Regions from separate parts of the Flavobacterium sp. T12S277 genome, predicted to be linked through region 1. Evidence: riboswitches for the same ligand, from Rfam matches in the RefSeq annotation. Region 1 holds a riboswitch; each other region holds the start of a gene.
What was found. Region 1 has a riboswitch for cobalamin ahead of ACN1CN_RS17035 (TonB-dependent receptor plug domain-containing protein). Riboswitches for the same ligand answer to the same signal wherever they lie in the genome.

Region 1 (10,329 bases):
AACCATTGATTCTCTTATTTTTTTTCTCGCTCTTGAAAGTGCTACTCTGATAGCCGTTTCGTTCATATTGACAATTTTTGCAATTTCATCAAATTCATATTGTTCTACATCCCGTAACTGAATTAAGATCTGTAATTGTTCGGGTAAGTGGCTTATAATTTTTTCAACCCATTCTAAACTATTCGAATCTTCCAGTTTTTTGTCCAGTTGAGGCTCCCGGTCGGTATAGTTATTATGGACAATTTTAAGATTTCCGGCTCTTTTTGATTTTAACTGATCCAGGCAATAATTTTTGGTCATTGTCATCGCAACAGCTTCAACACTATTGTAAGTTTCAAGAGTATCTTTTTTGTTCCATAATTTAACCATAATCTCCTGAGTGGCATCTTCGGCTTCTTCGGTACTGGTTAATAATCTTTTTGCCAGACGAAAAACTTTGTCTTTAAAAGGATTTATTAATTCTATAAACACATTCTGATTCATAAAATCTATTGGTTATTCGTTAGCTTATATAGTGAAGACGAGACACTATTATTTTTGTTACACGGAGGTTTAAAAATTTTACAATAAAAAAGCAATAAAATTCTTAGAGTTAAAACTAAAGATAGTATTTTTACGTTAATACTACATAAGAGATCCCTATATGAAAACAATATTAAAGAGTGTACTGTTATTATTTTTACTTGCTTTTTCTTTGCAATCATGCGAAGATCAGGACGATGTAGCGGCTCCGGCCTCGTTACAGGTAAACGATTTTATCTGGAAAGGCTTGAATCAGTTTTATTTATGGCAGGCTGATGTTCCTAATTTGGCCGATGACCGTTTTAGCGATCAGATAGCATTAAATAATTTTTTGAGCGGGTATTCTAAACCACAGGATTTATTTCAGGATTTATTGAACAAACCTATAAGTAAGTTTCCAAAAGGTCAGGCGATTGATCGTTTTAGCTGGATTGTAGATGATTATACCGTTTTAGAGCAGGAACTTCAGGGAACTTCAAAAAATGCCGGTGTAGACTTTAGACTAAGCTACAAACCCGGAAGTACAACTGATTTAGTAGGTTATGTACGTTATATTATTCCTAATTCTGATGCTTCGAAAAAAGACATTAAAAGAGGGGACCTTTTTACCGGAGTGAATGGAACTTCATTGACGGTTTCCAATTATCAGGCACTTTTGGCAGCTGACTCTTATACTTTAAATATGGCTTCCTATACCGGTACCAGTTTTGAAAGTAATGGAAAAACAGTTGCGTTGGTAAAAACAACTTTAGACGAAAATCCGGTTTTTATCAATAAGGTTATTACAGCCGGAGGTCATAAAATTGGTTACCTGATGTACAATGGTTTTTATGCCAATTATGATTCGCAGCTTAATGCAGCTTTTGGAGAACTAAAAGCACAAGGTGTTACCGATTTTGTTTTAGATTTAAGATACAACGGTGGTGGCTCGATACAAACGGCAACTCGTTTGGCTAGTATGATTACAGGGCAGTTTACCAATAAGGTTTTTTCGAAAGAGAGATGGAATGCAAAAATCAACGAATTCTATGAAAGTGAAGACCCTGAGTCATTGCTGAATAAATTTGTAGATAAAATTGATGGAACTGCAATTAACAGTTTGAACCTAACCAAAATTTATATTATCACAACAAGTGGTACGGCTTCTGCAAGTGAATTGGTGATCAATGGATTAGTACCTTATATTTCAGTAATTCAGGTAGGAGAGACTACTGTTGGGAAAAACGTAGGATCGGTAACCTTATACGATTCTCCAACTTTTGGAAAAACAAACAGAAATCCAAACCACAAGTATGCGATGCAGCCTTTGGTGTTGAAAATTGTGAATGCTGCTGATTTTGGAGAATACACAGACGGTTTAAAACCAACGTATGAAAAACTGGAGCGTATTACTAATTTAGGAGTTTTAGGAGATCCAACAGAGCCGCTGTTAAGTGTGGTGGTGTCTCAAATTACCGGAGTCAGCGCGAAAAAAACAGGCGAGGACAGTGGGGTAGCTTTGAAAGGCTTTACAGATGCTAAAGCAATGGACGGAATTAAAAATCAAATGTATCTTGAAAAAGCTCCCGAGGGACTTTTACGAGCATTGAAATAAAAAAAGGGGCAGTCTAAAGTATGAACTTTCTCTTATTATGTTATTGGTTTAAGTTTCTACTTTAGTTCGACGCGGATAAAACAGATTTACTTCGTAAAAACGCGGATAAAAACAGATTTTTTTCCTCATTTAAAAGTTTTTTTAATTTTTAGAATCCGCTTTTATCAGCGTCTTCGCGATAGCGAATCCGTCAAATCAGCGTTGAATTAAGACGTATAATTTTTGCCGATCAATAAACTGCTTTTGGATTATAATTCAATCTAAAATTATTTATAAAAACAAAAGAGGCTGTCCTTACTTTTCGGACAGCCTCTTTTTTTTGGTCAAAAACCAAAACTAATTCTAAAAATTAATCGTTGAAATAGAAACCGTTTGGTCCAACACCAACTGTTAATTCTTTTTGTAATGTTCCGCTCAAATTGTAGATGTAAGCTTTACTGTTTGATTTAAAATCACCTCCGTCAGCAATAAAAATTCTATCATCTTTTACTGTAAAACCATACATTTTTCCATAATCAGAAGTTGAAGTGTATTGGAAAATTGGAGTAGTGGAAGCCGTAGTTGCAGTATAATCTATTGCATAAACTGCCGTATTTAAGGTGTAGTATATTTTGTTGTTGTAAATATCTAAGTTTTTAACTCCGTCAAGTGACTCCGGGAAAGTGATTTTAGTGATAGAGTTGTCAGATAATTTTACTTTTACAATTTCGCTTCTTTCTCCATAAGAACTTCTGATTGCGTATAAAATACCATCTTTCTCTTCCATAGTATCTGCTCCAAAACCAATAGTTAGTGAAGTTTCCAATTTGTTTGTAGCCGGGTTAACCACAAGTAATTTGTCACTATTGTAAGGTTCTGTTACATAAAGCTTGTTGTTGTGAAGCTCGATATGGTTTGCAGTTGCATTTAATGGTATTGTCGTTTCTACTTTGTTGGTAGCTAAATTAATTACAGCGATAAAATCATCGGTGTTACCAGCCGGGTTTGTTTTAGACCAATACGTATTAGCATTCGTTACATAAGCTTTACCGTCTTTTACAACACCGTATCTTGGTGCGTTTAAACCAGTTTCAATTTTAGCTAATAGTTTAAAGCTATAACGGTCTACTACATTAATCACATTCGAACCACCAGCAATGATATAGGCCTTGTCTCCGTCAAAAAAGATGTTTTGAAGAAATTTTCCAACAAAATCAGTAGTGTTTACCGTTTTGTAAACATCTTTATTGAACGTATTTAAATCGTCAGAGATGAAAGAAACAGAACCACCGTCAGTAGAATTCCCTTCATTTAAGATGAAAATTCCATTATCATAAACTCCTTTAGGATTGTCGGAGTCGTCGTCATTAGAACAAGAAACAAAAAGCGATACGCTTAATGCCAATAAAAATAATCTAGTCAGTTTCATTATATTAAAATTTAAGGTTTAAGTACAGGTTGTAATTTCTTCCCGGCATTGGTCGGTGTTCCAGACTTTGATAAAATGTATTCCACACATTCAGCACCTGAATACCTACCCTGAAAGAAGATAAAAGTTTAAAATCGTAATCCAGGCCAACGTTTGAAACCGTATAAGCCGACACGATTTTTTCAGGATCATTGTCTGCCTGCGTGTATACAAAGCCATTATAGAGAAATTGATAATGGGCTGAAATGTTGTTTCTGGAGTAGGCAACGGCAGCAGTAACTTTATGAAAAGGAACAAAAAACAATTGCTTTTTGGTTTCGACATTTTCTGAAACTGTATAAGCATAAGTCGCATTAGCCGTCAGGTTGTTTTTGCCAAAACTCTTTTTCCAGCTCAACAGGGTTTCAGCTCCATAACTGTTCACTTTGTCTGTGTTTTGCGGCCTCCAAATCCCATTATTTCCGGGAACCCATTGCAATAGATCTTTTATTTTGATGTAATAAAAAGTCTGAGTCAAAGAAAAATTCTGAACGGTAAAAATATTTCCAATTTCTGCCTGATAAGAACTCTCCGGTTTTAAATCACGATTTCCGCCTTCTTCCCAATACAAATCATTAAAAGTTGGAATTCTGAAATTTCTGGATACATTCAATTTCAAATTATACAATTTCCCAAACTGATAAGAGGAACCCGCTGAGAATAGTACAGGAGATTTATAATTGTCTGTAAACTCTTTGCGAACCCCAAATTCGTTTTTCCAATTAGGGGAAGCCTCTTGTTTTATAAGTAAAGCTGCCGAACTTATTTCTCTCACATTATCTCCAAAACCACTTCCGTATCCTTTAGTTCGGTTGTAATCCAGAATACCATTTAGTTGTATGGATTTTAGCAATTGATAGCCCAGATCCGCTTTTGTAGTTAAGCTTTCTGTTTTTCCGTAGGTATAAATATTGCTGGAATTGTCGGCATAATATTTATAGTTTTCGAAAATATAGGCCGTTTTTAAATTGGTTTTGAACCTGCCAAAATCGCCATCGTACTCTAATAAGTTTCGATTAAAACCATTCACATATTTGCTTTTCGTTTCAGATTCAGAAACCAGTGAAGTATTTCGGTCTGTATTTGAAGTTTGGGTATATAATTTTAAACTGTTTTTGGCATTAATTTTATAACCTGCATTTGCATTTAGTGATATAACATCGTATTGACCGTTTTGATTCCAGCGCTGTTCGCCTTTCCAGTTGTATTGATTCAGGTACTTGTAATCGTTTGTCGAACTGTTTTTAGAGAAACCAATCTGAGCGCTCCATTTTTCGTTGGAGATATTGGTTTTATAATTAATTCCAATCGTATTAAAACTTCCGTAATCCAGTTTTAAAGTATTCTCAAATCGATTATAAAAGGCCAGATCGTTATTTAAATGCACCGTTCCTCCAACCGCTCCACTGCCGTAAATAACACTTCCTCCTCCTGCTTTTACGGTGATAGAATTATAATCGGAGCCGGGAATAGTATTAAAATCGGTACTTCCATTCATTTGAGAATTGATGTTGATTCCGTTCCAGATTACTGCAGTTTGTGATGATGTAGTACCTCTAAAGGATACGGTAGAAAGCATTCCACGACCGTATTCTTTAAAATAAATAGTCGAATTAAAGTTTAATAAATCAGTCAGTAAAGCCTCATTCTTACCAATAACAGAGTCATTTAGTTTTAAAACCGATTGCGAACTGGAGTATTTTTTAAGATTGGCGTCGGAAACGACAACATTTTTAAGTTTGGTAATAGAATCACTTTGCGCCGAGATAATCTGACACAAGCACAAGAAGTAAAAGACAAAAAGTTTTTTTAAAGCCATAATTTCTACACTCTTTTTCCCGAGAGCTCGATATTGGTTACAAAGGCAGGTCTCCTGGCTTGCGTCTTGTTGTTTACCTTCCCATTCGCCAGAGCGAGCAGTGGTTTTGTAGTTAACAACAAGCATTCTTTTCAGAACAAAGCTTACAGTTGCGGGTACAGCTCAAGATTTATTACTTGATTCCCTTTTAATGTGTATGAATGAACACAACCTTAATTTTGTGCAAAGATAAAGTTAAAATTATTGAATTTTCAAATTTGTTTTAGTTTTTAGAAGGAATTCTAAACAAATCGTAATTTAATACTCTATTTTAATAACCTGTCCGAAGGCTACTTTGTTGTTAAAGGCATCTTTCAGAGGCAATGCAGACTGATGGCATAAAATACTTCTGATGACACCCGCATGAGAGACAATTACTACAGGAGTGTTTTGAGCGTTTACAATGTACTCGTTTAAAAAGGCGCCCACCCTTTCATGAAGTGCTGTAAACGACTCGCCGTTGGGTACCTGTGTTGTGACAAAATCTTCCATCCACGGATTAAGCTGCTCCGATGGAATGGCCTCCCAGTTTTTCAGTTCCCAGTCGCCAAAATTCATTTCCATCAAACGGTCGTCTGTAACCATTGAAATGGGGTTTGTCTTATGCTGAATGTATTCGGCCAACTTAACACAGCGTGTTAATGGACTTGAAAAGAGCAGGGCTTCTGAGGGTAATTGCGAAACAATTTCTTCAAAAATAGTTTCAAACGGAACTGCCAAATCTACATCAGACTGGCCGTAGCAGATTCCTTTTTCGCAAGTGGTTTCGGTATGGCGAACTAGATAAACTTCCATATCAAAAGAATACTTAAATAATAGATTACTTCACAAACCTGTTGCGTGGCTCCCAGACAGTCACCTGTATAACCATCAATCCATTTTTGGAAATAACGGGCTAAGAAGTAACGCATAATAAATACCGGAAGTAGAGCTAAAAGGAATTTATACTGAAAATAAGAAAACACCAATAAAGGAATCAATCCGAAGAAAAAGGAACCGGTAATTTCTTTCCAACTGTGTTTTTTGGCTATAGGTTTACTTTTACTGGTAGCATCATCACGAGAATATTCATGAGTAAAAATGATTGATATTGCTGCCAGACGGCTTAAAGAATGAGCAGAAATAAACAAAAGAAAAATTAGAAAAATGTTAGTAGTGAAAAGAGTAACGGATTCAGAAAGTAGTTTGAATTTCAGTAAAAAAAGCATCACCAAACCAATTGCTCCATAGGCGCCAATTGCGCTGTCTTTCATAATAAGCAGGATTTTTTCTTTGGTCCAGCCGCCGCCAAAACCATCACAGACATCGGCAAAACCATCTTCATGGAAAGCTCCGGTTGTGAGTATCGAGGCAACTATTGCCAAAAGAACAGCAGTCTCCGTAGATAGAAAAAGCGAAGAAAGGTAGAAAGCCAAGAAGGAAATGCTCCCCACAATCCAACCTATAAAAGGAAAATAGCGTGTTGCCTTGTTTAAATAGTCGGGATCGTGATTGATGTTTTTAGGACAAGGGATTCTGGTGTAAAACATTAAACAGGTAAAGAAAATATGGAGTTCTTTTTTCATTTAAGAGAATTGATTAGGACAAAATTAAAGGATAAAACTGAAAACTGAGACCGAGACTGAGACTGAAACTGAAAACTATTTCCTACTGACTCCTGCGCTTTCAAAACTGGCCATTTCATTCAAAAAAACTTCGGCCGATTTAATAATTGGAAACGCAATCGCACAGCCTGTACCTTCGCCTAAACGTAAATCCAGATTTAAAATGGGCTTCGCTTCTAAATAATTCAATAATTTCTGATGTGCTTTTTCGGCGGAGCAATGGCAGAAGACAGCATTTTTATGAATGGCAGGATTTATTTTGGAAGCCACTAAAAAGGCTGCACTACAAATAAAACCATCAACCAAAAGAAGCATATTATGCTCAAAAGCAGTTAACATTCCGCTGGCAATCTGCATGATTTCAAAACCGCCAAAATAGGCCAGTTGCTGGTTTAATTCTGCCGGGCCTGTGTAGTTTTCAATGGCTTTTTGAAGCAGGTTTTGTTTTTGAAGTAATTTTTCGTTTTCAACACCTGTTCCTTTTCCCACACATTCTTCGATAGAAAATCCGGTAAGAAGACTCATCAATACGGAGGCAGTAGAGGTGTTTCCGATTCCCATTTCTCCAAAACCAATACAGTTTGAACCTTTTTTTGCGATAGCTTCAACAATTGATTTCCCTTTTTCGAAACACAATTGTAGTTCTGTTTCACTCATTGCCGGAAGGTGTAAAAAGGACTGGGTTCCTTTGGCTATTTTGGCATTAATCAGATTGGCATTTGTGGGGAAATCATAATTCACACCGGCATCTACGATCGATAGCTGAATGTCATTTTGCTTGCAGAAAACATTAATGGCAGCTCCTCCTTCGAGAAAATTACTGACCATCTGTCTCGTAACATCTTGCGGATAGGCGCTTACTCCATGATTGGCAATACCGTGATCCGCAGCAAAAACAACAATAGCTGGATTTATAATTTTGGGGTTTAAAGTTTCAAAAACAGTGGCCATCTGAAAAGCCAGAGTCTCGAGCGTTCCTAAAGCACCAATAGGCTTGGTTTTAGAATCTATTTTCTCCTGTAGCAGGGTACTGAAATTGCTCTTATTACTGTTTGTTGTTTCAAATTTTAAAGGAAAATGGGGAACCTGATTCTCAACGATGTTTTTAATTTCGGTACAATCCGGAGCTTCTGATTTATGTTTCCAGTGCAATTGCTGCAACATGGGTTGATTGTCGTAATTGGTCGCTGGTTTTCCAATACAGAAGTAGCCCAGTGGCTCTATGTTTTCGGGTAGATCAAGAATTTTTTTAAACTGATAATAGTTCAAAATAGACACCCAGCCCATTCCGTACCCTTGTTCTGTCAGGGAAAGCCAGATGTTTTGTGCCGCACAAACCGAACTGAATTTTACAGCTTCGTTGCTGCCCACTGTTCCAATTGTAAATTGGTTTAACACCGATCGGTCGTAAGCGATAATGAGTCCGATAGGGGCTTCTTCAATCGCTTCGAGTTTTAAGGATTTATAGTGTTCCTTTTGTTCTGGATTGTCGGTAAGTTCTTCGGCTTTTTTGTTGTACTCTAAAAAAAGATCTTTGATCGCACTTTTGACTTCAACCGATTTGATAAGATAATAGCGGGTAGCATCGGTTAATCCAACAGATGGCGCCCAGTGCCCTGCCTGCAGTGCTTTTTGAATCACTTCGTCAGGGACTTCATCATTTGTAAAGTGGCGGGTATCACGACGTGATTTTAATATATCGTCTAAATGGCTCATAATTTTTAAATTCCAATTTTATAAATTCCAATTTCCAAATCGATTACAAAAACCAATTCAAAAAAGAATTTTAAAGTTTAAGTAAAGATAAAGTATAGCGTTGGAATTTGGAATTTAAAAACTTGGAATTTATTTTCATCCCTATCCTTTTATCTTAACGGGGATTCCGGAAACCATTAAAATGACTTCATCTGCTTTTGAGGCTAAAAACTGATTCATCCAGCCTTGCAATTCGGTAAATTTTCTGCCAATATGAGTTTCGGCATGTACGCCCATTCCGATTTCGTTGGTTACAATAATCAAGGTAGCGTTTTCCTGCTGGGCTATCGCCAGAAATTCCTTTTTTGCTTCTTCTAAACTTAAGGATACATCATTTTTGTGGTCTATAAAAAAGTTGGTCAGCCAAAGAGTGACACAATCAATTAAAGCCACTTTTTCAGAAAAGTCAATTTCGCTTAAGTGTTTTTCTTTTTCAATATTGGTCCAGCGTTCGTCACGTTCCTGTTGGTGCCTGTCGATTCTGTTTTGAAAATCGTCGTCCCATTTTCTGGCGGTGGCCACATATATAGGTGTGTCTGAAAGTTGTAAGGCCAGGTTTTGGGCGTAACTACTTTTTCCCGATCGTTCGCCTCCTGTAATTAGGTAAATCATTTTAATTGTTAATTATTGATTGTAAAATGTGAAATGTTGATTGTGAAATGTGAAATGTTGTTTATGTGTTATGAAGTGTTCGTGTGTAATAACTCATAATTCATAACTCAAAACTCATAACTTTTAATACGGGCAATGTCGGCAATCGTTTCCGCAGCAGCTTCCTCTTTTTAAGTGAAACCAGGATTTAAAAACATAATTTCCATTTTCGATATAATAATCAATACCCTCAATTAATTTCTCTTGTTTGGGTAAAGATATTGCTTTATTTTTAAGTGCTTTTTGAGGAGTAAGAGTTTCTACGTAGGCATCAATTTTATCTTCACAGGCCTCCTTAAAGCAAACAGGGCAAAGGCAGTCTCCACCGGAAGAAAGATTAAAAATAGGAGGGAAATCATTACACCAACACTTGTTTTCATTTGAAGTATCTCCGCAGCTGAAAGAGGATTCACAGCTCGAGCAGACTTTTGTTTTTATGGGATTCATGGAGGGAAAATGAGGTTTATTTGGTTTTGTAAGAATAAAGGTAAACAAAAAATTTAGAAATTGCGTTACCTTTGTCAGTAATGAAATTGTAAAATTTAAAACGAATACGAGTCAAATTACATGCCATAAAAGCGGCAGAATGAAACCGGATTCCTTAAAAAAATAATAGAACCTAAATATGAGACATTTACTACCCAAATTGATTTTTATTTTACCATTTTTTCTTCTTGTCGGATGCAAAAAAAATGAAGCTCCGGAAAGTGTAAAAACTGAAATTGCAAAAAATAGTATCGAGTTTGCGTCCGGACTTTCGATTGTAAAACATGAAGGATATTCAGTAGTAACGGTTTCAGAGCCATGGCCGGATGCACATACTAAGTTTACTTATGTTTTGAAAGAAAAAGAAGCAAAAGTACCGGACAGTTTACAAAAGTACACCACAATCAAAGTT
Region 2 (10,329 bases), on a different contig from region 1:
CGGTGGCATATTCCGGTTTATCAAACGAATTGGCACTCCAATACAAATATTCAAGGTTCATCATATTGTCGATAATCACCGGATAATGCAGCCAGGTAAAATCCCAGGAACGAATGGCACCTACGGTTGGACTAAAGCGGGCATAAAGATTTGCTGCTCCGTCAGCCAGTACCGGAAGATAAGTCTTGTCCCCGGTAATTCGGTAAGCATTTCCATAAGAACAGTACAGCATGAAACCTACATCATGCGTGTTTTTTATATTTCGAATCGAATCTAAAGCAAGCGTAAACTTTTTGGCCTCTTCTGCCAAAATCTTATCCCCGGTGAGTTCGTAGCCATACCACAGACTTCCCGGAAAAAAACCGGTAGTCCAGTCTGTTAAACCGGCTAATCTCACCGTTCCGTCAGGATTTACAGAGCGCGGATTTTTCCCCGGTTTGTAAGTCTGTGCTGCTTTGTTTAACTGGAAACGGATAGTTTCGGTTGTTTTTTTTAACCAAACTAATGATGGGTCTTCGGGTTTGAGATTGGCAAATGAGTTTATGGTAATAGCAAAGACTGCTACTAATAAGCTTAGGTTTTTTTTCATGTGTACTCTTTTAGATTTATGATCTGTTCGTTCTAATGCTTTGATGAAGCGAAGTTAGATTTGAGATTCAAAATCGTCTTTCAGTTTTTATCATAAAACTTTTAAATTTGTTTAAACAGTCTGTTTTTACAGCATTAAAAAGAGTTTTTGGAAGAATCCGGTTCTTTCAATAGCTGATTTCCCGGGAGTGGTGGATGTGGTCTTTAAATTTTGCTAAGCCCGTGAAGCATAACTTTAAAATCTAAAATTAAGATAGATCTTACAAAAATATATTTTTTTAGATAATGCCATGTGGTTTATTTTAAGTGAAACGACTTTTCTGCGAAGTTGCAAGCTATGTTTCTATGTGTTAAAACAAGAATGTGTTTAAAATTTTCTAACCACATAGAAACATAGATTTTATACTCAATGTTAGAGTGATTTAAGAAAATTATAATTTTTTCACCTAGCCTTTTGTGGCTTATTTTAAGTGACACGCCTTTTCCGCGAAGTGTAATCTATGTTTCTATGTGTTAAAACAAAAGTGCGTTTAGAATCTTCTAGTTACATAGAAATTTTATGTATTAAAAATAATCCCACCCAACAGGCTACTTATTGATTAATTACATAATTTTGAAAATAGCTAACCAACACGATCAATTCCTTTGAGCAAAAATGCGATTCCAACTTTGTCTGTTTTAAATATACTTGGCGAACAAACGTTTGGTATTACCCTGTTTCGACACAGTGTTAAAGGACGCAATGAGTTTGAACAGCCTCATAAACACGATTTCTATCTTGTTTTTATGGTAGAGAATGGTTCCGGATTTCATAGTGTTGATTTTAAACAAACCAAAGTAGCCGATTATCAGATTCATTTTGTAGGGGCCGGACAGGTGCACAATTGGTCACTTGATGTAAATACGAATGGTTTTCAGCTGATGATTTCTCCTGCGATCATGACCGTTTTTTCTAATTTATCGCAGCTGCCATTTTTCGGACAGAGTTCGCCCTTCTGCCTTTCTCTAAACAAAAGCAGTTTTCAGAAAATTAAAAGCCAGCTGGAAGAAATCGAATCAGATTTACTTCAAGATGATTTGTTGACCAAAGAAATAGTGCTGCTGAGATTGCATCTGCTGTTTAAAGTATTGCAAAAGGATTACGTTCTGCAATTTCCGGATCATGATGTTGCGGCCAAATCAGAAAAAATTATAAAAAAGTTCAAGACACTGATTGAAGATCATTTTACAACCCAATTCTCGGTAAACTTTTATGCCGGGGAGTTGAATGTGACTTCTAATTATCTAAATATTCTTTCCCAAAAATTCCTGAACAAATCGGCTGGCGATGTTATTAAAGAAAGAACCATTCTTGAAGCCAAACGATTGTTAATCAGTACTGATTTGTCGGTAAAAGAAATTGCCTATCAGTTGGGTTTTAATGATAATGGCTATTTTGCCAAAGTTTTCAAAAAATACATAGGGAAAACACCAACCGATTTTAAGGAAAATTATAATCTGTACCATTCTTATCATTAATCTTCCTGTTTTAGTTTTAAAAAATTAGGTGAATTTTGCAGTTCACCATTATTTTTTGAGGGCTGGTTTCTCAGGAATATTTCACACTATTAACCAATGAGCGACAACACAATAAATCGAAAACAATTTTTAAGAATGGGAGCTGCAGCAACTGGAGCTGCATTGTTTTCCGGAATAGGCGGTACCGCAATGGCACATTCTATAGAAGAACCGGAACATATAACAGCCGCTGCGAAAGAATATATTTTAACCAATGTAAGACTGGAAGACGGTTTTGAGTACAATGAAAAAAAAGAAGTAATTGCGACCAAAACCAGTTTGTACAATGTGCATATAGCGGATGGAAAAATTAAAAATATTACCACCGCCAAACCTGATGGGAAACTAAAAAAAGTAGATGCTAAAGGTCTTTTGATGCTTCCGGGATTGCGTGACATGCACATCCATATTGATAAAACATTTTACGGTGGAAAATGGAATGCCGCACCAAGAAAGGGATTCACGGTAAAAGACATGATTACGCTGGAGCAAAAAATAATTCCGGAACTGCTTGTTGATTCTCAATACAAAGCAGAGCAGGCCATTCAGTTGATGAAAAGTCAGGGGAGCTATTTTGCCCGTTGTCAGTGTAATATTGATCCTGTGAGCGGATTAAAAAGTCTCGAGCATTTATTGGCAGCTTTGGAGAATAATAAAGACAGTTTTGGATGGGAGATTGTGGCTTTTCCACAGCATGGAATTTTATATTCGCAATCCGAACCCTTACTGAGAGAAGCCGCAAAAATGGGCGTAGATTTTATTGGCGGACTTGATCCTACAACTGTTGATGGAAATATGGAGAAATCACTTGACAGCATGTTCCAGATCGCGATAGACCATAATAAAGGCATTGACATACATTTGCACGAATCGCCTCCTTCAGGAAAAGCGGCTATCGAATATATCATCAAAAGAACCGAAGAGAACAAACAACTACAAGGAAAAACCTATATCAGTCATGGTTTTGCGCTGGCCAGAATGGATCCGAAAGATTTAGAAGGAATAGCCGAAAAAATGGGAGCACTTGGTATAGGCGTAATTTCGACAGTGCCAATCGGAAAAACCATCATGCCTATTCCGACTTTAAAGAAGTACGGTGTAAAACTGATGACGGGTACCGACAGTATTGTAGACCACTGGATGCCTTTTGGAACCTGTGACATGCTGGAAAAAGCAAAATTATGCGCACAGCTTTATGGCTGGACCGATGAGTACAATTTGAGCCGTGCTTTGCATATTGCCACTACAAATGAGGTGTTGCCACTTAACGATGCAGGCGTACGTGTATGGCCGGCAGCCGGTGATGACGCTCATTTTATTTTGGTAAAAGCAAGCTGTTCGGCCGAAGCAGTAGCCCGTTTACCCAAAAGAGAAGGTGTGTTTTTCAACGGTAAAATCATAGCGGGACAGATTGCGGGTCTTTAAAAAGCTTTTAATCAAGTTGCCCATTGGCAGAAAATTTAGTAAAAGTACCCGAATAAGAAATTGTCAGAGGCATTTCTAATTTAAGTTATACCTATAAAAAAAACAATCAGTATGAAGTACGTACTGATTGTTTTTTGTTTAAAATCGATTTTGATCTTATGATTAGTAATACGGCATCATAAGAATATAGTGTAATGTTTTTGTATAGTATTTACCATTTGATGTACATACTGCCCCAGGAAAATCCTGCTCCAAAAGCTGTAATAACAATGTTATCTCCTTTTTTAAAATCTTTTTTGAAATCCCAAAGACATAGCGGAATAGTTGCTGCCGTAGTGTTACCGTATTTTTGAATGTTTACTTTAAACTTTTCAATAGGAATACCAACTTCTTCACTTACTGCCTGAATGATTCTTAAGTTTGCCTGATGTGGAATAACCCAGTCTATCATATCCGGAGTCAATGAAGCTTTTTCCATTAGCTCTTTAGAAGTACCACTCATGTTTCTCACCGCATGTTTAAAAACGGTTCTTCCTTCCTGATGTACAAAGTGTTGTTTGTTTTGAATGGTTTCTTCTGTTGTTGATAAAAGAGAACCTCCGGCACGTACAGAAAGGAATTCAGCACCTGTTCCGTCTGTTCTGAAAATGTTCTGCTGTATACCGTGTCCTTCCGTATTAGGCTGCAATAGTACCGCACCTGCACCATCACCAAATAAAATACAGCTGTTTCGGTCTTCATAGTTCACGATCGAACTCATTTTATCGGCTCCAACCACAATAACATTTTTGTATCTGCCGCTTTCAATAAAACTCGCGCCTACCGAAAGAGCGTACAAAAAGCCACTGCAGGCCGCGTTAAGGTCAAATCCCCAGGCATTTTTCAGGCCTGCTTTTTCGCATACCAAACTGGCAGCGGGAGTAAGAATATGGTCGGGTGTTGAAGTTGCCAGTATAAGGCAATCTACATCCAGAGGATTTATATCATAGTTTTCTACTAAGTCTTTAATGGCGAAAGAAGCCATATCTGAGGTTGCCAGTGCCGGGTCGTCCAGTATGCGTCTTTCTTTTATGCCTGTTCTTGATGTGATCCACTCATCTGTTGTATCTATTCTTTTTTCTAAATCAGTATTGCTTAAAACCGTTTCCGGTACATATCCTCCAATAGCAATAATGGAAGCTTTTGTTGTATTCATTGATTTTTTTGTTTCTCTTTTAGCGTTTTTTTTATTTTGACTTTCGGCCCAAAACCTTTCTCCAGTCCATTTTACAAGAGTTTTTCGAAGAATATGTAGTATGAGGGGCATCTTCAATTACAGGGGCGCAATTTAACAATTATAAAGATGCAAAAATCTCGGAATTTGTTAATTTACTTTTAATATTTCTGTTTCACTTCATTATTAATAAAATCAAATCCTATTTCGAATAATTTTGTCTCAGTTCTTCAATGTTTATGATAAAACAACCAAACTGAACTTCCAGTTTGTCGCAAAATTGTTTTTTTTGTTACGATTGAATTTTGAATAATATCAAAGAGTGTAATTTTTCTAATACTTATCATACAAAACCTGAAACACTTTTCTTTAGTTAATTATTGAGAGATAGTCACATTTATTGTCAAAACTGTAATATCATTAAATAATTCTTGTTTTTATAAAGATAACTCTATCTTTACGCCCAGATTTTGGTCTGTTTTTTCTTTAAGAGAAAACAGTTAAAAGGGAATCAGGTGTAAATCCTGAACAGACCCGCTACTGTAAGTTCTGTACAAGTCTTTAAACGTTACTCATGCCATTGTCTCGCTTTGCGGGATGAGAAGGCTGTTTAAAGATAGAACAAGTCAGGAGACCTGCCATAATCACATAGTTTAAGACTTTCGTGGAATAAAGTTGAACAACAATAAACAGGCCCGTTATTTTGTAACGGAACTCTATCTTATTGCGTTTTTGATTATTACATCCCGGAGTTTATTTAATTAAATCAGTGATGTGTAATACCAGAAAAATACTTTTATTCCTTATTCTATTATTTGCTCCTATTGTACTTCATGCTCAAACTACTAAAGACAGTTTGCGCGTTTTGAAAGAAGTATTGCTAAAGGCAAAACCCTATCAGGAAGTAATTCCCGTACAAAGTCTCTCGGGAACACTGCTCGAAAATTTAGCCAGTCATAATGTTGCCGATGCACTTCGCTATTTTGCTGGAGTACAAATCAAGGACTACGGTGGTTTGGGCGGACTCAAAACGGTCGATGTCCGCAATATGGGAACCCATCATGTAGGTGTTTTTTACGATGGGATTCAGTTGGGAAATGCGCAAAACGGAGTGACAGATCTCGGAAAATATTCGTTGGATGATATGGAATCGCTTACGATGTACAATGGTCAGAAAAGCGAAATATTCCAGTCGGCCAAAGACTTTGCAGCGGCTTCTACGATTTACCTGCGAACCAAACGTCCTGTTTTTGAGCGTAATAAAAAGACCAGCTTATTACTGCGCTATAAAACCATGTCGATCAACTATAATGATTTTTCTTTTAGATGGGAACAAAAACTAAGCGATAAAGTAAGTCTGAGTGCAAGTTCGGAGTACATAAAATCTAATGGCGCATACAAATTCAGATACAAAAGAAACAATCTCGACGGCACTGTGGCTTATGATACCTCAGCCACCAGACACAACAGTGATATAGAAGCATTCCGTTTTGAGTCAGGTCTTTACGGTAAAATTAAAAATGGTTCCTGGGATGCGAAAGTCTACTATTACGATTCTGAAAGAGGAGCTCCGGGAGCTATTGTAGAAAATAAGTTTTCGGATGGTTTCCGACAATACGACAAGAATTTTTTTACGCAGGGTACTTTTATAAAAGATTTTAGCGAAAAATATAAATTTCAGGCCAAGGCAAAATACGCCTATGATTACACCCATTACATAGCCAGAGATACCACTAATGTGCTCGGAGAAGTGGTTACCGAAGGAGCCCAATCTGACGACAGTTATTATCAGCAGGAATATTATTTCTCCGCAGTCAACCTGTACAAAATTTTATCCACCTGGGATGTTTCACTATCGACGGATTTTCAATACAACCGTTTAAATGCCAACAGAAGAGGTATCAAAACGCTGTTTTCTTATCCGGAGCGTTACACTGCTTTGTTTGCGTTGGCAAGTTCGTACCGACTGGACGGCTTTAAGGTTTTGGGCAGTGTGGTAGGTACGCACGTGCAGGAAGAAGTACGCTACAATGCAAAAGCTCCCGACAAAACAGAGTTTACGCCGGCATTATTTTTAGGTTACAGCCCCTTTAAAGCCTACGATTTTAATTTGAGAGCTTTTGCAAAACGTATGTTTCGAATGCCCACTTTTAATGATTTGTATTATACGATGGTTGGTTCCAGTACCTTGAGACCCGAATACATGAATCAGTATGATGCTGGATTTACCTACAACATACCGTTTGAAAGCGGTTTATTAGACCAGTTTTCTCTTCAGGTTGATGGTTATTACACCAATACCAAAGATAAAATTATCGCAGCCCCAACCGGAAATTTATTCCGCTGGATGATGACCAATATCGGGGAAGTGAAAGGGAAAGGAATAGAATCGGTTGTTCATATGAAAATGCACATCAACAAAGTAAATCTGAGCGCCCATTTGAGTTATACCTATTCAGAGAGTAGAGATTATACCAAGTTTGCCGGTTTGGAATTGTCGTCTTATGGAGATCAGATTCCTTATACTCCGTGGCACAGTGGATCCGGAATTTTAAATGCGGATTATAAGTCATGGAATTTTAACTACAGTTTTATTTACGTTGGAAAACGATACAATGGAAATGTAAACAACATCAGGATTAATGAAGTACAGCCCTGGTATACACACGATTTAGCCGTGCAGAAAAAGTTTTCATTTCAGGGCTATGAAGTAAAAGGGGCAATTGAATTAAACAATGCCCTCAACCAGCAGTACGAAGTCATTTACAACTATCCGATGCCGGGCCGTACACTAAAATTTATAATCAGCATTGCGTTATGAAAAAGAGAACTACCCAATTCCTGCTTACTTTATTTGTAGCCCTTCTTTTGGTTTCCTGCAGGGAAGAAGAAACTGTTTTTCCGTCTTCAGATAAAAGCGTAGCCGCGCCCAGAGGAGATGGCAATATAGAAGGATTTTATCTTTTAAACGAAGGCAATATGGGAATGAACCGTGCCAGTATTGATGTATTCAATTACAGAACCGGAAATTATACCACCGATATTTACTCAGAACGCAACCCAACAGTCGTAAAAGAGCTGGGTGACGTAGGGAATGATATTAAAATTTACGGAAACAAAGTGTATGCGGTAATCAACTGTTCCAATAAAGTGGAGGTGATTGACAAATGGACAGCCAAAAGAATTAAAAAAATAGACATTCCGAATTGTCGGTATGTCACTTTTTACAAAAACAAAGCCTATGTAAGTTCCTATTCAGGCCCCGTTGCCATTGATCCGAATGCCGAAATTGGATTTGTAGCCGAAATCGATACCACATCCTTAGAAATAAAACGGAAAGTAACAGTGGGCTATCAGCCGGAGCAAATGGTAGTGCATAACGGAAAATTGTATGTGGCAAATTCAGGAGGTTATCGAGTACCTAATTACGACCGGACCGTGTCGGTTATCGATCTTGAAACTTTTACCGAAATAAAAAAAATAGATGTGGGAATCAATCTCCATAGCATGCAGGTAGACAGTAGAGGAGATATTTATGTGAGTTCGCGAGGCGATTATTACAACACACCTTCCAATCTTTTTGTGATCGATACGAAAACAGACGAGAAGAAAATGCAGCTTAATATTCCGGTTTCGGCAACCTGTCTCGTCGATGATTTGCTTTATTTCTATAGTGTTTCGTGGAGTTATCTCACCAATAGCAATAAAGTTTCTTACGGAATATTAGATACAAAGACCAAAAAAGTCATTAACGATAAAATTATAACGGATGGTACCGACAAGCAGATCATGATTCCTTATGGTTTACAGGTGAATCCCGAAACAAAAGAAATATATGTTACCGATGCCCAAAACTATGTCGTAACAGGTTATATCTACTGTTTTACTCCCGAAGGAAAATTAAAATGGAAAACAACTGCCGGAAATATTCCTGCTCATATTGCTTTTATAACTAAAAAGTGAGAGGTGGGATGTGAAATGTGACACATTGCGCACCAGAAATTTAGTTTGCTGTACCTCAGCAATCCTACACGATTAAAAATTAAAAAAAATGAAAAGAACCCCTTTTGCACTTTTAAAATGCACACTAGTGTTAACCCTCTTACTGGGATTTATCTCCTGTGGAACGGATCGGGAAGAGGATTTGGGAAATGAAAACCCGGGAGAAACACTAAAAGAATCCTATACGATTGACCGCTTTAAAGTACTGAACATTGATCTGAAAATGTCTGCTAATTCAAAATTAACCTGGAGTATTAAAGATTCTGTTATTTCTGAAAGCCTTCAACTGGATTTTATTAGTCCGTATTTAAAGAGCTATCCCTTGACCTTAAAAGTGGAGACCAATGGAGTTGTAAAAACCTATCAGTCTTCGATCAATGTAACAAAAGAGACTGGAACTTATAACAAGTACATTTCTAATGTGTTTGATTTTCGTCCCGGAGTAGGGCAGTTTACTAATGAACTTCCGCTGTATGCATCCGGAAATACCGAAAGCAATCTGATTAATGCCGCTAAGAAATCGCTTGTAGGTTCAAACGCGTCAATGATTTCTTTAGGAGGGTTTGGAGGTTATGTTGTATTTGGTTTCGACCATACGATTCCAAACATGAATGGCCGCGATTTCAAAGTTCTCGGAAATGCTTTTTGGGCTAACGATGCTGCTGAAGGACGTTCAGGATCTTGCGAACCCGGAATTATTCAGGTGGCTTACGATAAAAATAAAAACGGAAAACCCGATGAAGACGAATGGTACGAAATAGCCGGAAGTGAATACTTTAAAAACACAACCCTGAAGAATTACAGTATCACCTATTTCAAGCCGGATCCGAACAAACAGCCTGTTGCAGGTCAGGATTTTTGGCAAACAGATGTACAGTACATTAAATGGGAGGACAATCAGGGAGGTTCAGGATACAAAACCAAAAATGGATTTCACGAACAAAGTTATTATCCACTATGGATTGCGGAGGCTTCCTATACGCTCAAAGGAACCAAAATTAAAGACAATTATTTCGATCAAAGCGGTACCGGAAGTTATTGGGTAGGCAAAGGCTTTGATTTTGGCTATGCTGATAATGCACCAAATGGAGACGAAGGCTCTAATATCGATATTTCCTGGGCGGTAGACAAAAGCGGAAAATATGTGAAACTTCCGGGAATCGACTTTGTTAAAATACACACCGCAATCAATCAGGAAGCAGGCTGGCTGGGAGAAGTTTCTACAGATGTAGCCGGGGCTTATGACTTATACCTTAAATAATAGAATTTAAATTAAATATAATATGAAGAAAAATTACTTGTTGTTGATGTTACTTTTTGCATTTTTTATGCGTGGACAGGTAATACCGGGAGACAGATTCTCTCGTGATAGTAAACAGAATGCGGCAGCAAAAAATTGGGCTGGTAAAAGTGTGGGGGTTGCGACAACTTTTGACGATATTCAGTATTGGGTAGGTACCGGTTCTAATAAAGCAGCATTTGTAGTGCAGTGGAATGATGGTAAAAATACCGATGCCTTAATTTGGGGATTCAGATGGGACGGT
Region 3 (10,329 bases), on a different contig from region 1:
CGCTATAAGATGGGAATATCAGGCAATGAATTGTGATGCTTTTGCCATGTTTTCACTAGATGAAACCGGTAAAGCACAATCGATTAAAATGAAAGGCATCTCCCCTAATATAGATTTCAGTTTTGATTTTCAGGATCTGGATCTAAAAAGAGTAAACAAGTAAATTCTTTTTTTTACCGCAAAAGTTGATACAAAGTCCGCAAAGTTTAAGAGAAAACTTTGCGGACTTTATGTTTTTGAATCTAATCAAGTAGCGCTTTTAACGCAGATTCTTTTTGATTGATGATGAACAGTTGGCTTTTATCTTCTAATAAAATTTTATACTTAAATTCTTTAGCGGCATTAAACTTCCAATTTTTCAGCTCTTTAAAACCACTCTTGATTAGCTTTAGATTCTCAGCATTATTTTTCGATACAATGATCATTTTGGTAAGGTTTGATTTTTGCATCTTTTCAAGTGCATTTATGCTTATTTCGGTTTCATCCTCTGATCTGGAACGGTAACGGTACTTTTGTTTGATGATATCAAAATCTTTCTCATTTTCAGAAATAACATATCTGTAAGCCATAAGGTTATCCATCTCATCGATCCAGTTTGGAAATTTTGTTTCATAAATTTCAATATAACGATCGATAAAATTTCCGTCTATCGCTTTCTTTTGAGAAAGGTACTCGTTAAGCATGGGGTAAATTTCCTTTGCCATAAGATTGATGTATTTTTTGTTGTACCAATCACCGCTATCTGCTTTTCCGTTCAGTTTTTCATATACATAACCATTAGCTAAGGAAGTTGCCAGCGCCTCATTGAGTAAATGATAGGCATAATTGCTGCTTTTTGATTTACTTTCTTTAAAACTCTTGTCGATGGTTTTTTTAAGCTCCAAGGACTGTTCGTTGTAAATAATATGATAGGTTTCATGCAGCATTACACTAAAAAGATCTTTATAATCTGTTAAATCGGTCTGAATGGCACTGATAAAATTGTTATCAAACGACTGTGCTGTAAAGCCTTTGGAATTGGGCAACGGATAAAATGCAATTTCAAAAGGAATTGTAGCGTCCCAACTCGAATTATAGAAAACCAAACCTGTTTCAAAATACTTCTCAATGTCATTTTCATTAGCATATCTGGTGATTTCAATAAGCTGTTTTTCGAATTTCTCTTTATTGGGATTGTATATCAGTTCGTTGTAAATTGGAGTAAAAACGGCAATGATGCTAGTAAGATCGTTCAGTGTTTTATTTGTGACAATTCCAATAGAACGTATTTTAAAGTCTTTTAGATTTTGTGTCTCTATTAAGTTTTTTCTCAGAAAATCAATGGATTGCATTGGCTTTTTAGAACCTTCCGGAAATTCCTCAAATTTGTAGCTGTAGTCTAATGCCAGTTGGTCAAACGCTGTTGTTAATTTCTGAAACTCTTCGGTATTGTATTTTGATTTTTGAAATTCCGTTTTAAAAACATTATCCGGATAGTTCTCAGATAAATTCTGAAGAAAAACAAAAACAGCCAATTGTTCGGAATACTTAATATTAAATGCTGGTTTTTGGGCAAAGGACAAAGATGTTACCACGTACAGCATCAAGACTAAAACTTTGATTTTCATTGTAATTTTTATCATTTATGAATTAAGATTGGTTTAGATTAGCATTAGAAGTAACAAAATAACCCGGTAACAAATAACTACACCCTACATAAAAATCAACTCGCTTGATACAATCCTTAATAACTCTTATAAACTGTTTTTAGTATCTAAAGCCCAATCATTTTGCACTAGCCATCTTTTGTCTTAAATTTGTGCCTTTGCTACCCGCATAGCAAAGTTCTTCTACTAATGAAGAATCTAAATCAAGTGAAAAAAGTGAAATTGAATACGGTAGAAAATACAGGAGAAAACTGGACGATTTGTCCGGAATGTCTGGGACGCGGCAAAAAAAGCCAAAGACTCAGTAAAAAAGTACGACTCCGTTATCAGATCGCACTTGAGGAGTTTGAAAAAGCAGCGGACTCAGGAACTCCCCCGTCTCGTCCTAAAGCGCATCTTAACAGCTGCACCAACTGTAATGGGTCGGGATTGGTCCCTTCTGTTAATCCTACAATTGTAGATACCGAAAACTATCCGCATGTTGCCATTATTGGTGCCGGTATTGGTGGTGTGGCCCTAGCTGTCGCCTGCCTGCACCGTGGGATTCCTTTTACGCTATACGAACGCGATACCAACTTTGATGCCCGATCACAAGGTTACGGACTTACTTTGCAGCAGGCCAGTAAAGCAATCGAAGGTTTCGGTATTTTTTCTTTGGAAGAAAAAGTGATTTCAACAAGACATTTGGTGCATACTACAGAAGGAAAAGTAATTGGGGAATGGGGAATCCGAAAATGGATTCCATCCGATACAAAAACGGCTCCGAAACGAACCAATATGCACATTGCGCGACAATATTTACGCTCAGCACTACTAAAGCAATTAGGCGAACATAAGGTGGTACAATGGGGACATCAACTAATCGATTTTAAGGAATCTGATGATCAAAAGGTCATTTTGAAATTTGAAGTAGATGGTGAAATAAAAAACGCTACAGCTGATTTAGTGGTTGGAGCCGATGGTATTCGAAGTTCGGTACGAAAACTATTGATTGATGATACGATTACTCCTTTGCGTTATTTGGGATGTATTGTAATATTGGGAATTTGTCCTTTATCAGCTCTTGAAGGCCTTGACAGTTCTTTACTGGATTCGGCAACTGTTTTTCAAACTGCCAATGGCAATGAACGCATTTATATGATGCCTTACTCTTCTGATGCTGTAATGTGGCAGCTAAGTTTTCCAATGTCAGAAGAAGAAGCCAAAGCGCTTAGTGCTCAGGGACCTCAGGCATTGAAAGAAGAAGCATGCCGCAGAACACAATGGCACACTCCTATTCCTGAAATATTATCGGCAACTCTGGCCACTCAAATTTCCGGTTATCCCGTGTACGATCGTGAATTGCTTCATTCCGAATTATTGTCTAAAAACGGGCAAGCGACTTTAATAGGCGATGCAGCCCACCCTATGAGTCCTTTTAAAGGTCAAGGGGCAAATCAGGCCTTACTGGATGCACTTTCTTTGGCGCGTGGAATCGTAAGAGGATGCCGACCGTTGTCGCAGTGGAGAAAAAGCGGAATACGGGAAAGTGTGCTTACGGAATATGAATCGGAAATGTTGAAGCGAAGTGCTAAAAAGGTAAAAGATTCTGCTGATGCAGCGGAGTTCCTGCATTCTGAAATAGTGCTTCATGAAGGCGATGAACCAAGAGGAAGGTGTTTGAAGAAAAAATAGGCGATGATCGTTTATCGAAGTTTTATTTTTTTTCTCGCAGATTTTGCGGATCTGGCAGATTTTTCTTTACCGTACATATACAAAAAGGAGCCATTTTTTGATGGCTCCTTTTCTATAACTAATATGTTTGCTTATTGAATTCTTTTTACAGACAATTTATCCAAACAGAAATAAGCTGCAGTATTCATTCCGTAAACCGGATGTGAATCTGTTGAAGCCATTTGGAAAACAAGGTATTTTACATCTCCTAAACCTTGAAGTGCTGTAGTGTTTACATTGATCCATCCTGTTGGCATTACCAAAGAACCTCCTGTGTAATCTGCCAATGATTGTGTGATTGGAGCGGTAATCGTTCCGCTCGCATCTACACCGTAGATCAACAATTCAAAATGATCTCCTGAAGAAAATGCCTGAGCAAAACCGTCTCCGTATAAACAGCCGTAATATGGCCACGGATGATTGTTGATTTTAAGTCCTTTTATCTGATACAATCCTGTGTTTCCAATTTTAATCCAGTTAGAGAAACCTGCTTCTGTAAAAGTAGTTCCCTGTGGATTTTTTGGATCTGTGTAGCTTGACCAATAAGCCACAATATAAGGGTCTCCTGTTGTTCCCGGAGTTCCAGCAGCAATGGTTGATGAAGTACCAAAACCACTTCCAGCCATAGTTCCCCACTGATTGGCAACCCATCCGTTAGATCCACCAGAACCTGCTCCTGAACCATAATTTGTAATATCATTTACATTTGATACAATAAAACCATCCCAATAGTTGTAACCTGATGATGTTCCGCTATGTGAAAATTTAAATATGTCAACTGTTAAATTGGTATTTGCCACATAGGTATTTTGCCAATACTTCCCTCCTGTTGTTGATGTTCCGCTAGTCAACAAAGAACTGGTCAGGTTAAGCGTAGAAGTTGTTCCTATCGAAGGATCGGTCACTGCACTTTTAGAAGTTGAGCCTGAGCTTTTTACTGCTGCGTTGCCGTTTTCGTTGTTTGAAAGGTTTTCATCATTGCTACAAGACGAAAGTCCCAGCATCAAACCTACTGTCAAAAAATAAAGTACTTTTTTCATTATTTATAAAATTTAGGATTAATATACTTGGTTAGTTAATAGAACAGTGTTGTTCAAATTTTTTGATTATTTGCCTGCCGCAAAATTTAAATCTTCAGCCTGTTTAAAAGAGTTGGTTACGAGGTCTAATGCCCCGATCTCTGTGAATGTAGGTACATATACTTTTACGAAGTCTATTCCCGGCAGCTGTACTTTAACGCCATTGCTGTCTACAGCCCAGCTGATATCTATAGAAGGATCTTTAATACCACCGTAACCCCATTCAAAAGTCCCTACATTGAAGGCTGTACCTTCTCCGTCACTAATGTCTTTTGTTGGTAAATTGATTTTTGTTCCTTTCAACGTATAAGAATCCCCAAGCCATTGCGGGTAATAGTTGTAACGTCTCCATTTTTTTGTTCTGGTAATAAAACCAGTCTCCTTTTTATTATTGGTCCATTTAAGATATTCCTTGTCAAACTGCCAATCCGATTTTCCTGCTACAGCAGTTTTGTTGACATCTGGCTTGTAATAGGTAATCTCATAGTTTTTTACTGTAGACGATTTATAATACTCACTTCCCGCTATTTCATACCACTCATTGTCTTCTGCAATGCCATTTTTATTTGCATCGTACGCAACAGCGATACTTACAGGAGAGAATTTTGAAGCGTTAGAGATCGCGTTCATCTGAACCGTGAAATCTCTTTTGCCATAAGCATTGATCACGGTATGGTCAAATTTTGTCACGATATATCCTCCAAAAGTCCCCAGATCAACCAGATTTCCGTCGGCAAGATTGGTTTGTGCATTTTCTATCGCTTCTGCTTTTGTTGCAAATTCAAAGCTGTCATTATTGTAATGCGGAGCCGGTACATAATCGATAATCGAAAAGGCTTTTGACGTGTAGACTTTACCCGTTTCGGCAACGGTTACTTTTGTCGATGCCTGTTTTATTACCTTGTTCAATGTTACCGTAAGCGCTACATCGTAACTCAAAGCTTTTGGTGCTATAAACTTTAAAGTCTTAGTATCGCCAATAACAGAGTCTTTAGCAACACCGTCTTTTCCTGTTACTTTTACAGTCCATTTGTACTGTGCAGCGGCACCGTTGGCATTTTCAATAACCACCTCCGGGTCAATAGCAACGACATTGTATCGTTCTGTCTTAAAATCGGCTTGCAGTTTTAAAGTAAGTGAAGGATCTTTAACCGGTTCGGGTTTAGGTTCTACTACTACAGGATCAGGTTTTGCATCATCGTTACTACAATTGTAAAAAACGCTAATAACCATTAGGCATAAAGTATATTTGATAAACTTTTTCATATTCTTATTCTCTTACTTTTTTAGATTGTACTTTTTTATGATCTGAAGATCAGCAGCTCCCGAGAATCGGGTTGCCATTGACGATTGCTGGTGGCAAAGTCCCATTGGCTCACTCACACAGTTCACCACTTTTATAAAATGAATTCCCGGAAGATTGGCTTTGTTGCCGTTTTTATCAACCGCCCAGTCAATATCAATATCCGGACTTTTAGCATTGACATACCCCCATTCCGGAGCATCGAAATTCCACAAAGTAGTTTGTCCGGGACGTACTGCCGCGAAATTTACATTTAACTTTGTTCCTTCATAAACAGCGGTAGTTTGAGTTACCCAGGATGGATAGTATTCTTTTTTAGTTTTTGATCTTGGTAAAAAGTAAGTCTGAGACTGGTTGTTTTCACAATAAAGGTGCTCACGGTCTAAAAAAGGATCATTTGGTCCGCTTACTACCACCTTTTTGCCTGCTGCTGGTTTCTGATAGGTTATTTTAAAATTCTTAATGGTATTTTCTTTGGCGTGCTGACTTCCTATAATCTCATACCATTCGTCATCATCAGGTTTCCCGTTTGCATTTTTGTCATAGGCTACATAAATCAATCCAGGAGCCGGCGGATTGGCTTTATCGGTCAGATCTGCGCCGTAAACTCTGAAATCTTTCTTTCCGGGAATATTAATCACCATATGATCAAACCCAACAGCGATCGAACCTCCAAAGCCTCCCAAGTCAATTGGATATCCTACACTGGTTTCATTTATCCTTCCCAATGCTACCTTCATAACATCAGCTTTCGCAAATCCGTCTTTGTACAAATCATTAGCAAACATACCCGGTGCCGGGCTAAAATCGAAAATACTTGTGATGTACGGATTGTAATTCTGAGCTTCATTTATTACATTCACAGTAGTCGCACTTGTTCCTTTTTTATCTCCTTCGGTAACATTTAACGTTAGCTCATAAGCTCCAGGATACAGGGCGATAAATCGTAAATCTTTGGCAGTCCCTACTACAGAATCTTTGGTTTGGTTGTAAGGATTTTTTTTAAGTACCCACTCATAACTAGGGTTAGTCGTTTCGGCAGAAGCGGTAATATTTAAAACATTAAAGGTAGCTACTTCAAATTTTCCCTGAAGTTTTACTGCTATTGGTATGACTAGTCCTTCTCCTGAATTGGCATCATTTTTATCGTCATCGCTGCATGCGGTAAATACCGATGCCAAAGCAAATAATAATAAATGGGCAAAGTTTTTTTTCATAATTCTGGTATAATAATTTAGTTTAATACATTTTTGATTGGCGTTATCGCGTTGAAATACTTTCTCCTGACAGATGCAAATCGGTTGCTCCCATGATTTCAGTCGAAGTTTCTCCCAGCCAGCCCGCCTGCTGATTAAGACCGTTGTATACTTTTACAAAATCGATCCCCGGAAGCATTACTTTGTTTCCATTTTTATCTATAGCCCAGTTGATGTCTATGGCTGAATCGTCATCCCCGTTTGGAGCATTATCAGCATATCCGTATAAAAAGGCATATTGCACAAAGTAACTTCCGGTTCCGCTTTCATCCACTGCGTTATCTGGTAGCCTTGTTCCTTTAAAAGTAATAGAAGCCTGATCTCTAAGCCATTTTGGCCAGTAATCTAAAGAATGATTGTAAGCGTTATTTTGGATCAGATAACCGCTTTTACCCTGATTGTCTTTCCAATAAATGTATTCCATATCAACAAAACCTACCGTACCTGTAGTTCCTCCCGGTACCGGTTTTTTGTTTGGATCTGGACGATAATAAGTAATTTCATAATGCTGAATCGTTTTAGACATTTTATGCACGCCTCCTTCTATTTCGTACCATTCATCGTCCGGAAGTCCGTTTTTATTTTTATCGTAAGCCACCATTATCACTCCTGCCTCACTGCTTCCGCCTCGCATTGTACTGTTCGAATTAGGGTTCGCTTCTGCCCAAAATGCATTGCCCAGAACTCTAAAATCGCGTTTGCCTTTGACGTTAACAATAGTATGATCAAACCCAAAAACAACATAACCACCAAAGGCTCCAAGCGAAACCAGATCTCCATTTTTCTTAGTCAGATAGGTATTGGCTCTTGATAAAATTCTTTCAGCAGTATCCCCGTCATTGGCAGCCGGAAGATCGTTTATAAACTGTCCCGGAGCGGGTTTAAACTCAAATACCTTTGCGATATAGGTTTTATACTCCTTCGTTTCTTTTGTTACTGTAATGACTGCTTTTTGCGTTTGTAAACTCCCTTTGTTATTTACCGTTACTGTTAATTCATAAACCCCGGTTTCTGCTGCGGCAAACAGCACTTCTTTTTCTGTCGTATTGGTTAGAGCATAGTTTTCGGACGTCGCTTTTGTAACACTCCAACTGTAGGTAGCTTCTGTAGCTGTATTTATAGTAGAATTTATAGCCAAGATTGCAAATCGCTGGGTGTTAAGAGTCAGATCAGAACTTACCGGGGGCGGATTGTTATCCTCTTTGGCAGCATTATCCTCAGAACAATTGGTTAAGCAGAGTGCCAGAATACAAAAGAATAAGAACCGGAAATATTGAGAAGTGTTGTAAAACATGTGGCATTATTTAAGTTGGGAGTTTCTAAGGCAATAAAAATTGAAGTAATTGAAGTGGGGTTTTCAATTTTAGTCTTCAACCGGATGCCGTACAAAATGCATCCCGTAGTTTTACGAAAGAGCTTTGTGTCCGGATTGATTTTTTATAACATTTACTTTCCGTGCAAAATGTTTTTAAAATGGAAGAACAGCGATGTAATACTCGCGACTGAAGTAAAGTAGAAACAAATGCAACAATAAATAAGAGTCCTTTTTCTGTATTATACATCACTAAATGAATTAAGTAAACTCCGGGATGTAATAATTAAAAAAGCAATAAGAGAGAATCCCGTCATAAAAAATGACAGGTCAGTTTATTGTTGTTCAACTTTATTCCACGAAAGTCTAAAACTATGTGATTGTGGCAGGTCTCCTGACTTGTTCCATCTTTAAAACAACCTTCTCATCCGCCGCGGCGAATAATGGCATGAGTAACGTTTAAAGACTTGAATAGAACTTACAGTAGCGGGTCTGTTCAGGATTTACACCTGATTCCCTTTTAACTGTTTTTTCTTAAGAAAAAACAGACCAAAATCTGGCGCAAATATATAACTATCTTTTACAATAGAGTAATTCTAAATAAAAAATTCCAAATCTCGAATCTCAAATTCCAAATTCCAAAAAACAAATTCCAAGTTTCAAGTTTCAAGTGCCAAATACGGCTCACTTCGGTACCAGGATTTGGAATTTATGAGTCACTCCTAAAATCATAGCTTTAAAAATAAGGATTTTTCTTATTCTTTTACTTGGCGCTTCCTGTTTAAATCGCGTAGTTGTACGCTAAAATCAGCAGTGTCAAATCCTTATTTTTATACCAGAATTCCGGATCTTATCACGATTCTAAACCATACCGGAAAACTTAAACCTAAAAATGAATTATAACCAAAACAGCCGAAAAAAGTGGGCCGTGCTTAATTTTTTATATTATGAAAAAAATATTTCAATCTAATGGATGTCCTGAAATAAAACTAGAATCGTCTATTCTGAACAACTTTGGTTTTATACCGCTTTATACTGAAGTTTTTCTGGATTTGCAAAATGGCAGGAACGAAGACAAACCTATCTTTACTACTCCAAAATATTTAACTGACGCTTCCATTCCTTTAACACCTGGCTTTCAACATCATGGCGGACTGCTCTTTTTTGAGCATTATTTGTCTTATGAAGCCATGGATGGAGGACTTGAACAAGCAAAGGCGGCAGCAAAGAAACTTTTGTTTAATTACACCATCATCAACAACTGTGATGGCAAAGACAATAAATTTAAAGGAATTGACCTTGGCCCAACTTTTATAGAAAGCAGAAAAATTGTTTTTTTCGTTACTTTAATCGATATCGTATGAGAACATTACACCTACTCGCGTTACTAGTCACCTCTTCTGTTCTGGCCCAATCGTATGACAAGACTGATTTGAAAAAAGTAGAATTACTTAACTCGTCTGCTTTGTCTCTATTAGATAATTCGGCAGCCATTATCACCTCAAATCCAAATGTCAAAGAATTCAATATTAATACAGAAAGCCTTGAAAGTATCTCGTTTGACGGGAATTTATTTTCAGCGAATATGAAAGGTCTTGAATACTATGGCTTAGGAAGCGGGACAGATAATATCAAGTCTTTTACGATGCAAAAAATACAAATGCCAACCGTTTCGGGAGCATACAATAAGAATGATTCAATTTCTAAAGTAGCAATCGGAATTAAGTTTAATGTTTTTACGCTGTATAATTCCTCATCTGAAGACATGAGAAAAAAATATAGTTCAATGCGGGCGGACATGCAAGATTTGAGTGCGATGGCTCGTGCCCAGTTACAGCAGGAAGGTTACGTAAGGGACACAACAGGAAACTACTATACGCGTTATGCACAAGTATTAAGGGAATTAACTGAAAAAGAGACCACAAACAAAGAAGTTGCTGCAAAAAATTTCGCAGACATCCTAAAAGCTCCCTTACTAACATTAGACATAGCATCGGCTTACAGTATGTTAATGCCTGCT

Region 2: another riboswitch for cobalamin. It lies ahead of ACN1CN_RS20720 (TonB-dependent receptor); the one in region 1 lies ahead of ACN1CN_RS17035 (TonB-dependent receptor plug domain-containing protein).
Region 3: another riboswitch for cobalamin. It lies ahead of ACN1CN_RS01295 (cell surface protein); the one in region 1 lies ahead of ACN1CN_RS17035 (TonB-dependent receptor plug domain-containing protein).

The regions. Positions count from the first base shown of each region.
Region 1 is NZ_JBLYEG010000012.1:126,811-137,139, forward strand. It holds gene ACN1CN_RS17020 (RNA polymerase sigma factor) at 1-483, opposite strand, end outside; gene ACN1CN_RS17025 (S41 family peptidase) at 644-2,116, shown strand; gene ACN1CN_RS17030 (YncE family protein) at 2,466-3,524, opposite strand; gene ACN1CN_RS17035 (TonB-dependent receptor plug domain-containing protein) at 3,529-5,382, opposite strand; cobalamin riboswitch at 5,409-5,612, opposite strand; gene cobC (alpha-ribazole phosphatase) at 5,680-6,216, opposite strand; gene ACN1CN_RS17045 (adenosylcobinamide-GDP ribazoletransferase) at 6,201-6,986, opposite strand; gene cobT (nicotinate-nucleotide--dimethylbenzimidazole phosphoribosyltransferase) at 7,062-8,741, opposite strand; gene cobU (bifunctional adenosylcobinamide kinase/adenosylcobinamide-phosphate guanylyltransferase) at 8,883-9,392, opposite strand; gene ACN1CN_RS17060 (DUF5522 domain-containing protein) at 9,516-9,878, opposite strand; gene ACN1CN_RS17065 (ABC transporter substrate-binding protein) at 10,057-10,329, shown strand, end outside.
Region 2 is NZ_JBLYEG010000019.1:44,436-54,764, reverse strand. It holds gene ACN1CN_RS20740 (glycoside hydrolase family 88 protein) at 1-589, opposite strand, end outside; gene ACN1CN_RS20735 (helix-turn-helix domain-containing protein) at 1,234-2,106, shown strand; gene ACN1CN_RS20730 (amidohydrolase) at 2,203-3,570, shown strand; gene ACN1CN_RS20725 (beta-ketoacyl-ACP synthase III) at 3,782-4,765, opposite strand; cobalamin riboswitch at 5,238-5,441, shown strand; gene ACN1CN_RS20720 (TonB-dependent receptor) at 5,556-7,604, shown strand; gene ACN1CN_RS20715 (YncE family protein) at 7,601-8,746, shown strand; gene ACN1CN_RS20710 (cell surface protein) at 8,835-10,046, shown strand; gene ACN1CN_RS20705 (DUF5074 domain-containing protein) at 10,069-10,329, shown strand, end outside.
Region 3 is NZ_JBLYEG010000001.1:314,451-324,779, forward strand. It holds gene ACN1CN_RS01265 (serine hydrolase) at 1-163, shown strand, start outside; gene ACN1CN_RS01270 (hypothetical protein) at 243-1,607, opposite strand; gene ACN1CN_RS01275 (FAD-dependent oxidoreductase) at 1,836-3,320, shown strand; gene ACN1CN_RS01280 (DUF4465 domain-containing protein) at 3,452-4,399, opposite strand; gene ACN1CN_RS01285 (hypothetical protein) at 4,466-5,704, opposite strand; gene ACN1CN_RS01290 (hypothetical protein) at 5,717-6,958, opposite strand; gene ACN1CN_RS01295 (cell surface protein) at 7,002-8,291, opposite strand; cobalamin riboswitch at 8,676-8,878, opposite strand; gene ACN1CN_RS01300 (hypothetical protein) at 9,257-9,673, shown strand; gene ACN1CN_RS01305 (hypothetical protein) at 9,670-10,329, shown strand, end outside.